3 regions of the Clostridium sp. Marseille-Q7071 genome follow, and region 1 is predicted to be linked to each of the others. Evidence: a T-box and tRNA genes for the amino acid it is inferred to sense, from the RefSeq annotation. Region 1 holds a T-box; the other regions hold tRNA genes.
The links. The T-box of region 1 lies ahead of thrS (threonine--tRNA ligase). A T-box ahead of a tRNA ligase gene usually reads a tRNA of that ligase, here a tRNA-Thr.

Region 1 (3,276 bases):
TTTCTATAAGTAACGCTAGAGTTCTCTCATAACATCCAATTGAAGTTCTATGAATTACGTATGGATATCTCTCTTTACTGTCCTTATCAATATAAGTCATTCCGAATCTTTCAGCAAGTGAGAAGTCAATTTGAACAGTGATTATTGTATCTTCTTTTCCATGAACATTCTTAATTTGTAGGTCTAATTTTGGACCATAGAAAGCAGCTTCACCAATAGCCTCTTTATAATCAAGTCCTAAGTTATCTAGAATTTGCTTCATTATAACTTGAGTTTCTTCCCAAGCTTCTGGTTTATCTATATATTTAGCTTTATTATCTGGATCCCATTTAGAGAATCTATAAGTTATATCTTCTCTTAATCCTAAAGTTTCTAACATATAGTTAATTAAATCAACTACTCCTCTAAATTCTTCTTCTAACTGCTCTGGAGTAACTATTAAGTGACCTTCAGAAATTGTAAACTGTCTTACACGAATTAATCCATGCATTTCTCCAGAAGATTCATTTCTAAATAGAGTTGAAGTTTCACCATATCTTAATGGCAAATCTCTATAGCTTCTTTTTTTAGAGTTATATATCATAAATTGGAAAGGGCAAGTCATTGGACGAAGTGCAAATACTTCCTCATCATTTTCTTCATCTCCAAGAACAAACATTCCATCTTTGTAATGATCCCAATGTCCTGAAATTTTATATAGATCACTTTTAGCCATAAATGGAGTTTTAGTTAATAGGTAGCCTCTTTTTTCTTCTTCATCTTCTACCCATCTTTGAAGAGTTTGAACAATTTTAGCTCCTTTTGGCATTAATAGTGGAAGTCCTTGACCTACTGGTTCAGCAGTCGTAAATAATTCAAGTTCTCTTCCTAATTTGTTATGATCACGTTTTTTAGCTTCCTCAACTCTTTCTAAATACTCGTCTAAATCAGATTTTTTAGTAAAAGCAGTTCCATATATACGAGAAAGCATTTTATTTTTCTCATTTCCTCTCCAATATGCACCAGCTATTTTAGTTAATTTTATAGCTTTAATATATTTTGTAGACATTAGGTGAGGACCTGCACATAGATCTACAAATTCACCTTGTCTGTAAAATGAAATTATAGAATCCTCAGGTAAGTCGTTGATTAATTCAACTTTATAAGGTTCATTCATTTCATTCATTAATTTAAGTGCTTCTTCTCTAGGAAGTTCAAATCTTTCAATTTTTAAATCTTGTTTAACAATTTTTTTCATCTCAGCTTCAATTTTTTCTATATCCTCAAAAGTAAAAGGTTTTTCTACATCAAAGTCATAGTAGAAACCTTCCTCGATTGAAGGACCTATAGCAAGTTTTGCGTTAGGATATAAGCTTTTAACAGCTTGTGCTAGTATGTGTGCTGTTGTGTGCCTAAAAGCATTTCTTCCTTCTTCATCATTAAAAGTAAGAATGTTTAATTCGCAATCTTTATCAACTATATAACGTAGATCTACAGTTTTATTGTCAACAAATCCAGCAGTTGCTACTCTTGCAAGACCTTCAGAAATATCCTTAGCAATATCTAAAACTGATAATGAGTTTTCATATTTTTTTATTGAGCCATCTTTTAATGTAACTTTAATCATTTTTATTTACCTCCTTAAAACTATTGATAATTAATTATGATAATTCACATCAAAGCATGAGAATTTTTAAATTATTTTTTAAAATAAAAACTCGCCTCTTTTCTATAATAATTAGAAAAGGGACGAGATAATATTCCCGTGGTTCCACCCAAATTGTATATCAAGATTATGATATACCACTTTAAAGATTTTAACGGATTTATCCGGACTTTATTAGAGTCACTCAGAGGTAGTTTTCAACTGATTCTATTTAAGAATACTTTCAGCTAATGTATTCTCTCTCTGTAAATGTAAGGCAGTTTACTCTTCTCTTCACAGCTTTATACTATTATTATCATATTTAAATAAATTTATTACTACTAAAATTATATAATAATAAAAATAAATTTAAAAGAAGTATTTTAAATTATTGTATAATTTTTAGGATAAATATATCTTTATTAAGTCTGTTTTAATATTATTAACTATTAATACTAAATTGAGAGTAATTTTGTATAGTAAATTTTTCTATAACTCTTTACTCTTTATTTCTTTAAGGATTTCCTCAATGAAATTGTCTATAGAAATATTGCCTTCTTCACCATTTTTACGACTTCTAACAGATACTTCCTTTTTAGAAGCTTCTTTTTCACCTACCACTAAAATATAAGGAATTCTTTCATTACGTGCTTCTCTAATTTTATACCCTATTTTTTCAGTGCGTTCGTCTATTTCCACCTTTATACCAAAACTTTTTAATTTATTTACTATCTCTTCACCATAATTATTGTATTTTTCAGAAATAGGAAGTACTTTTACTTGTATAGGTGAAAGCCAAGTAGGGAAAGCACCAGCAAAGTGTTCAGTTAAAATTCCTATAAAACGTTCTATACTTCCAAAGACTACACGATGTATCATAACTGGTCTGTGTTTTTCACCATCTGAGCCTATATAATGAAGACCAAATCTTTCTGGAAGCTGGAAATCTAGTTGTATTGTACCACATTGCCATGTACGTCCTAAACAATCTTCTAGGTGAAAATCTATCTTAGGACCATAAAATGCACCATCGCCTTCATTAACTTTATAGTCATATTCAAGTTCTACAAGAGCCTCTCTAAGCGCTTCAGTTGCTCTATTCCATTCTTCATCGCTGCCCATACTATTTTCTGGTCTTGTAGACAATTCAACATGATATTTGAAGCCAAATACGCTGTAAACTTCATCTATTAGTCTTATTACTCCTTTAATCTCATCTTTAATTTGCTCAGGAAGCATAAATATATGAGCATCATCTTGAGTAAAGTTACGAACACGCATTAATCCATGTAGTGCACCGGATAATTCATGACGATGTACAAGGCCTAATTCACCAATACGAAGAGGTAAATCCTTATAGGAATGGAGACTTGTTTTATATACTAACATTCCTCCAGGACAGTTCATTGGTTTTATTGCATAATCCATTTCATCTATTTCAGTTGTATACATGTTTTCTCTATAATGTTCCCAATGACCACTTCTAATCCATAAATTCTTATTTAATATAACTGGAGTAGAGATTTCTTTATAGTCAGCTTTTTTATGGACTTCTCTCCAAAAATCTATAAGAGTATTTTTAAGCTCCATTCCTTTAGGCAAAAAGAAAGGAAAGCCAGGACCTTCATCAAGCAATGTGAAAAGCTCTAGTT
Region 2 (3,276 bases), 1.1 Mb from region 1:
TATGACTTAATAGTACTTGCAGATGTTATAGAGCATTTGAAAAAATCAGATGGAAAAAAGCTATTAGAAGCATGCTTTAAGACATCGGATAGTGTTATAATATCAACACCATATATTTTTTATAAACAAGATGAATGCTATGGTAATGATGCAGAACAACATCTAAGTGGATGGGATATTAGTGAATTTAGAGCTATGGGAGCAAAGTATGTTTGGATATCGGGAATACTTTTATTTTCTATATTTACAAATAAAGTATTAAACTATAAAACAGATAATTTTTTAGATGATTTATTATTTGTAACTCCACAATTACATCATATTAAAGATTTAATAACAGTTTATTTATCCACTGATCAATATGACCATTGTATAGAAGCTTGTGAAAAATATGAAAAGTTTTTTAAAGATGATTCATTCTTTACAAACATGAAAACAGTTGCTTTAAATATGAAAAACAAAGAAGAGTTGCAATAAACTTTAATTTAATATATAAGATATACAATAATCATAATATGAGCAAATAGCGTGTATTGAGGAATTTTGATGCACATTATTTAATTGAATCTTTAGCTTTGAAATAAATCATATATAATTAAAACAATAATTGTAGCTATACGAAATATGAAGTAAAAATAAGAAAAATGGAGATAATAAAGTATAAATACTGAAAACGGTATAAAAAAAACTTGAAAAAATAGTTATAAAATTATATACTATTCCTTGTCAATGTTCTCAGGAATTTTCTGAAGAACTTGTGAAAATACTGGCATTCATTGATAGTAGAGTAGCTAATTTGTAGTGAATAAGTTTAAGTTCTACTTTAAATAGTCAGTTTTATAACGTGGAGGAGTTCCCGAGAGGCCAAAGGGGGCAGACTGTAAATCTGTTACGTTTCGTTTCGATGGTTCGAATCCGTCCTCCTCCACCAAATTATGGTCGCATAGCTCAGCTGGGAGAGCATCTGCCTTACAAGCAGAGGGTCACAGGTTCGATCCCTGTTGCGACCACCATTAAAAATTGTATAATATGCTGGCATGGCTCAACGGTAGAGCAGCTGACTTGTAATCAGCAGGTTGTAGGTTCGATTCCTATTGCCAGCTCCATAATACATGGAGGAGTTCCCGAGTGGCTAAAGGGGGCAGACTGTAAATCTGTTGCGTTTCGCTTCGATGGTTCGAATCCGTCCTCCTCCACCAAATTATGGTCGCATAGCTCAGCTGGGAGAGCATCTGCCTTACAAGCAGAGGGTCACAGGTTCGATCCCTGTTGCGACCACCATTAAAAATTGTATAATATGCTGGCATGGCTCAACGGTAGAGCAGCTGACTTGTAATCAGCAGGTTGTAGGTTCGATTCCTATTGCCAGCTCCATAATATATGGAGGAGTTCCCGAGTGGCTAAAGGGGGCAGACTGTAAATCTGTTGCGTTTCGCTTCGATGGTTCGAATCCGTCCTCCTCCACCAAGCAAAAAGCTACATTTGTTACCTTATTTTGAGGGCTCAAATGTAGCTTTTATTTTATAAATAATCATGTTTTTATACGTAGCAGTCAGAAGTCTGCTACGTTTTTTATTGCTTGTATACTGGAATTAAATTCCTCGTTTTTCAGACGAAATCCTTAAATTAACTTATTAATATGAAAATATTGCTTTATTTCTACTATTTTTCAATGATGCTTTAGTGAAAGTTTTAAGGCATGGCCAATAATGCATTAAAACAAATATCTTATAATATAATTAAAGTATGCATTTAGATATGGATTTATTTAAATTTGGAGGATAATAGTATGAGAGAAACGATTTACAATGTTTTGTCTAATATTATATTGCGTAGTCGTAATGCAACTAATGCCAAAGCTAATGTAGTCACATCAAGGCAATTTCCTTACGAGATTGAAATTATCGCTGAGAATCTATATGTACCGTGGGCTATAGCGATAAGCGATGAAGGCAAAGTGTATTTTACGGAGCGGTCTGGAGCAATTAGAATAATTGAAGATGGTAAACTTAATACTCAGCCGCTCATTACATTTGGTGCACCCTTTACAAGTCAGGGGGAAGGTGGATTAATGGGGATTGTGCTAGATCCAAATTATTCACAAAACCGTTATATGTATGTTATGCATTCATATGTAGAGGGTAATCAAATCTATAATCGTGTTGTCAGATTAGTTGAACAGAATAACAAGGCAACCATTGACCGGATTCTTCTAGATAAAATCCCTGGTGGACAAATTCACAATGGAGGAAGGATAAAGATAGGACCGGATCAGAAATTATATATAACAACAGGAGATGCAGGAAATTCTGCATTAGCACAAGAGGTAACCAGCACAGCGGGAAAGATACTGCGAATAGAATTAGATGGCAGTATTCCTGAAGATAATCCAATTATTAATTCACCTGTTTATAGCTTAGGGCATAGAAACCCTCAAGGCTTAGCGTGGAATTCAGAAGATATCTTGTATGAATCAGAACATGGACAGACAGGACATGATGAAATAAACATTATACGACCAGGAGCTAATTATGGATGGCCTCTCGTTCAAGGAAACGAAGAATCCAAAGAAGTTGTAACACAAAAACCTTTGATACACAGCGGAGAAGATACATGGGCACCTTCTGGTATTGCCTTCGTAAATCAAGGACCATGGCAAGGAAAATTACTAGTTGCTACTTTGCGTGGAGAACAACTACTTGCAATTTCATTAAATGAAAAAGGAACAGAAGTGGAGAATGTGGAATCATGGCTAAAAAGTGAGTATGGACGTTTGCGTGAGGTTATTCAGGCGAAAGATGGATCAATTTATCTGACAACTAGTAATATGGATGGCAGGGGCAATCCTAATATAGATGATGATAAGATTATCCGGCTCATTCCGAAAAAAAGTGATATTTAGAGAGCAAAAGAGAAACCACTTTGCTCATGGTATCATGTGAAAAATTTTTCGAGCTGCTCTCATGGATTATGCAACATCTTTCTTGTTCATTAATCCTACTTGCTTTTCTTTTGAAAAAAAGAAAAATAGGCAAAAGAAAACCAAATTGTGCTCACGTGGCCGATTGTATCTAATAGTGAGCTTGTTCCTATAGGGGTGATTGTAATAATCATAATTCTCAAACTAACAGTATTTTAATATGCTATTGCTACAGATAATAATCATAGAGAGCAAGAAAACAATGGCATTTATATTTACTTAACTTCCCAAAAGATATCTTTAGTAAGATGTCTTTTCTTATTTTCATAGAGAATTAATAGAAAAATTTTATCATT
Region 3 (3,276 bases), 730 kb from region 1:
GGACCAGAAATACCGTAATCTGTAAACAATACCTCTCCAAATTCACTTCTTCTTAATTTATCATTTACATATATATGTGCATTTCCATCAAATTTAACACCAGATAGTGCTTTTAACTTATTATGATTTAATTTAAGCTGCACAAGAGCTGGAATAGGATTTATTATATTATGTCCTAGCTTTTTAGCCAAGGTGAAACCAGAACCATCAGAACCGGTTTTAGGTGCACTTTTTCCTCCTGCACAAAGTAAAAGCTTGTTGCAAATAAAGTTTTTTTCATTATTACAATCTATAATGAATTTGTTCTTATAATTTATTTCTTTTACTTTATGATTTAAATAAATAGGAACTTCCCTTTCCTCTAGAGCAAATCTAAAGACATCCAGTACAGAAGAAGATTGTAAGGACATAGGATACATTTTGTCACTATCTAAGGTAACTAAATATAAACCAATTGAATTAAAAAATTCTACGGTATTTTTTAATGTAAAGTTTTCAAAGACCTTATTAAAAAAAGTTTTATTTTCACTATGGTACCTTAAAATATTTATATTTTTATTGGTTATATTACACCTTCCATTTCCTGTGGTAAGAATTTTCTTACCTATCCTATCATTACTTTCTAGTATAGCTACATCTATGCCTAGGTCTTTTGCCATAATAGCAGCCATAATTCCTGAAGCACCGCCACCAACTATAATAAGGTCATGTTTCAAAATAAAATCTCCTTTCTAAAAAGAAAAAATAATGTTAAACTTATTATAAGTATTACTAATAAAACCATCAAGTAATCATTAATAAATAATTTATGGCATATTAGTCATAAATTATTTAATCTAGAATAGAATATATATTGTGAAGAAATATATAAGTTTATTTTAAAATTCTATAATAAATTTCAAATTATGACTTTTTTCTTATAGAAAAGTGCCAGTAAAGTTGTTGATTTATCTAGGTTTATAATATGAAATGAGCTTTTATGATAAAAAGTGAAATTTTTTTTGAAAAATTGTTGACATTGTTAAGAATTTTAGGTATTATATTACTTGTCGGGTGTGCGTAAAGCGCCGACCTAACAAAAGTAAAATGACATATGGCTCCTTGGTCAAGCGGTTAAGACACCACCCTTTCACGGTGGTAACAGGGGTTCGATTCCCCTAGGAGTCACCATTAGTGGTCGCATAGCTCAGCTGGGAGAGCATCTGCCTTACAAGCAGAGGGTCACAGGTTCGATCCCTGTTGCGACCACCACATATGGCCCAGTGGCTCAGTTGGTTAGAGTGCCGGCCTGTCACGCCGGAGGTCGAGGGTTCGAGTCCCTTCTGGGTCGCCACATAAGCTGGCATGGCTCAACGGTAGAGCAGCTGACTTGTAATCAGCAGGTTGTAGGTTCGATTCCTATTGCCAGCTCCATTTTATAAAAAATAAAAAAGTCGTCATTGGCTCCTTGGTCAAGCGGTTAAGACACCACCCTTTCACGGTGGTAACAGGGGTTCGATTCCCCTAGGAGTCACCATTATGGTCGCATAGCTCAGCTGGGAGAGCATCTGCCTTACAAGCAGAGGGTCACAGGTTCGATCCCTGTTGCGACCACCATAATATGGCCCAGTGGCTCAGTTGGTTAGAGTGCCGGCCTGTCACGCCGGAGGTCGAGGGTTCGAGTCCCTTCTGGGTCGCCATAATTGCTGGCATGGCTCAACGGTAGAGCAGCTGACTTGTAATCAGCAGGTTGTAGGTTCGATTCCTATTGCCAGCTCCATGAAAAACTTGAATGGAAACATTCAAGTTTTTTCGTTATGAAGAAATACTATAAAAATAATTATTTATGATTCCTAAGAGTATTTAATATATCTATAGATAGGTACATAATCATTGAAAAACAAAAATTCACAATTGTCAAAATATATGTTAACATTAACTCAAGACGAAGTTGGTTATAGTCGTTTATCCTTTAATTAAAATTTTCCTTTTGTATTTAAAAGCTCAACTACATATAGTTGAGCTTTTAAACTGTAATCAAAAACAACTGGTAGAAGATCTAATATTAATAATTTTATTTTATAAAAAAGCAATAAAATTGGACAAGATAATGAATTGACTGCTTGAAAGATTTAATTAGAGTATTTTAAAGAATAGAATTATTAAAACTAAAAGATATTAAAGTTCAAGTGTTTATAAAGGCTATATAATATTTTACTCACATATTATATATTTGGAGGGTTTGTAATGAATAATTTACCAAAAAATTTTGAAGAGTTTAATGAAACAAGAAGAAACGGATTTATTAAAGTTAAAGAGTTAAAGGATAAAGGACAAAAGGTAGTAGGTACATTTTGTACTTTTGCACCAGTAGAGGCTATATATGCGGCAGGTGCATATCCAATAAGCCTTTGCGCTGTTAGTGAAGAAACTATTCCAGATGCAGAAAAACATTTACCTAAAAACTTATGTCCACTTATAAAAGCAAGCTATGGATTTGCATTAACAGACAAGTGTCCATATACATATTTTTCAGATTTAATAGTGGGAGAAACTACTTGTGATGGAAAAAAGAAAATGTATGAATATCTAGAAGAAATAAAACCACTACATGTTATGCAATTACCTCAAAATACTAATAGAGAACATGCTCTTAAAGTATGGAAAGAAGAAATCAAATATTTTATAGAAAAGCTTGAAAATCAATTTGATGTTAAAGTAACAGAAGAAGCACTTAAAGAAGCAATTAAAACTCGTAATGAAGAAAGAACTGTGTTAAAAGAGCTTTATTCATTGGGAAAATTAAATCCAGCACCAATAAGTGGATTACAACTTCATAAAATAATAGATGCAACTCACTATACTTTTGATAAAAAAGAACAAAATAGAATGTTAAAAGAAACAGTAGAAGATATAAAAGCTAATTATGATGCAAAAAAAGATACTTATAAAAATGGACCAAGAATATTAATTACTGGTTGTCCTATAGGTGGAGTAGCAGACAAAGTTTTAACTGCCATTGAAGAAAGTGGTGGAGTAGCAGTTTGTTTTGAGAACTGTTCTGGAATTAAAGAAAAAATTAGATTAGTTGATGAAACAAAAGATCCAATTGATGCATTAGCAGAAAAATATTTAAGTATTCCATGCTCAGTTATGGCACCAAATGATGGTAGATTAGATTTAATTAGCCAATTAGTTGACGAGTTCTCAGTTGATGGCGTTATAGATATAACATTACAAGCTTGTCATACTTATAATGTTGAGACCCATAGAATTAAGAAATTTGTAAATGAAGAA

Region 2: it encodes a tRNA-Thr, which carries the amino acid that the T-box ahead of thrS (threonine--tRNA ligase) is inferred to sense. The anticodon was not compared.
Region 3: it encodes a tRNA-Thr, which carries the amino acid that the T-box ahead of thrS (threonine--tRNA ligase) is inferred to sense. The anticodon was not compared.

Annotation. Positions count from the first base shown of each region.
Region 1 covers NZ_CBCOPR010000001.1:1,360,266-1,363,541, forward strand. The annotation lists gene thrS (threonine--tRNA ligase) at 1-1,606, opposite strand, end outside; T-box leader at 1,722-1,931, opposite strand; gene thrS (threonine--tRNA ligase) at 2,114-3,276, opposite strand, start outside.
Region 2 covers NZ_CBCOPR010000001.1:243,241-246,516, reverse strand. The annotation lists gene ACWPW7_RS01125 (hypothetical protein) at 1-477, shown strand, start outside; tRNA gene ACWPW7_RS01120 (tRNA-Tyr) at 847-931, shown strand; tRNA gene ACWPW7_RS01115 (tRNA-Val) at 938-1,013, shown strand; tRNA gene ACWPW7_RS01110 (tRNA-Thr) at 1,032-1,106, shown strand; tRNA gene ACWPW7_RS01105 (tRNA-Tyr) at 1,115-1,199, shown strand; tRNA gene ACWPW7_RS01100 (tRNA-Val) at 1,206-1,281, shown strand; tRNA gene ACWPW7_RS01095 (tRNA-Thr) at 1,300-1,374, shown strand; tRNA gene ACWPW7_RS01090 (tRNA-Tyr) at 1,383-1,467, shown strand; gene ACWPW7_RS01085 (PQQ-dependent sugar dehydrogenase) at 1,790-2,902, shown strand.
Region 3 covers NZ_CBCOPR010000001.1:631,933-635,208, forward strand. The annotation lists gene ACWPW7_RS02925 (NAD(P)/FAD-dependent oxidoreductase) at 1-716, opposite strand, end outside; tRNA gene ACWPW7_RS02930 (tRNA-Glu) at 1,096-1,170, shown strand; tRNA gene ACWPW7_RS02935 (tRNA-Val) at 1,176-1,251, shown strand; tRNA gene ACWPW7_RS02940 (tRNA-Asp) at 1,257-1,333, shown strand; tRNA gene ACWPW7_RS02945 (tRNA-Thr) at 1,339-1,413, shown strand; tRNA gene ACWPW7_RS02950 (tRNA-Glu) at 1,442-1,516, shown strand; tRNA gene ACWPW7_RS02955 (tRNA-Val) at 1,521-1,596, shown strand; tRNA gene ACWPW7_RS02960 (tRNA-Asp) at 1,603-1,679, shown strand; tRNA gene ACWPW7_RS02965 (tRNA-Thr) at 1,685-1,759, shown strand; gene ACWPW7_RS02970 (double-cubane-cluster-containing anaerobic reductase) at 2,227-3,276, shown strand, end outside.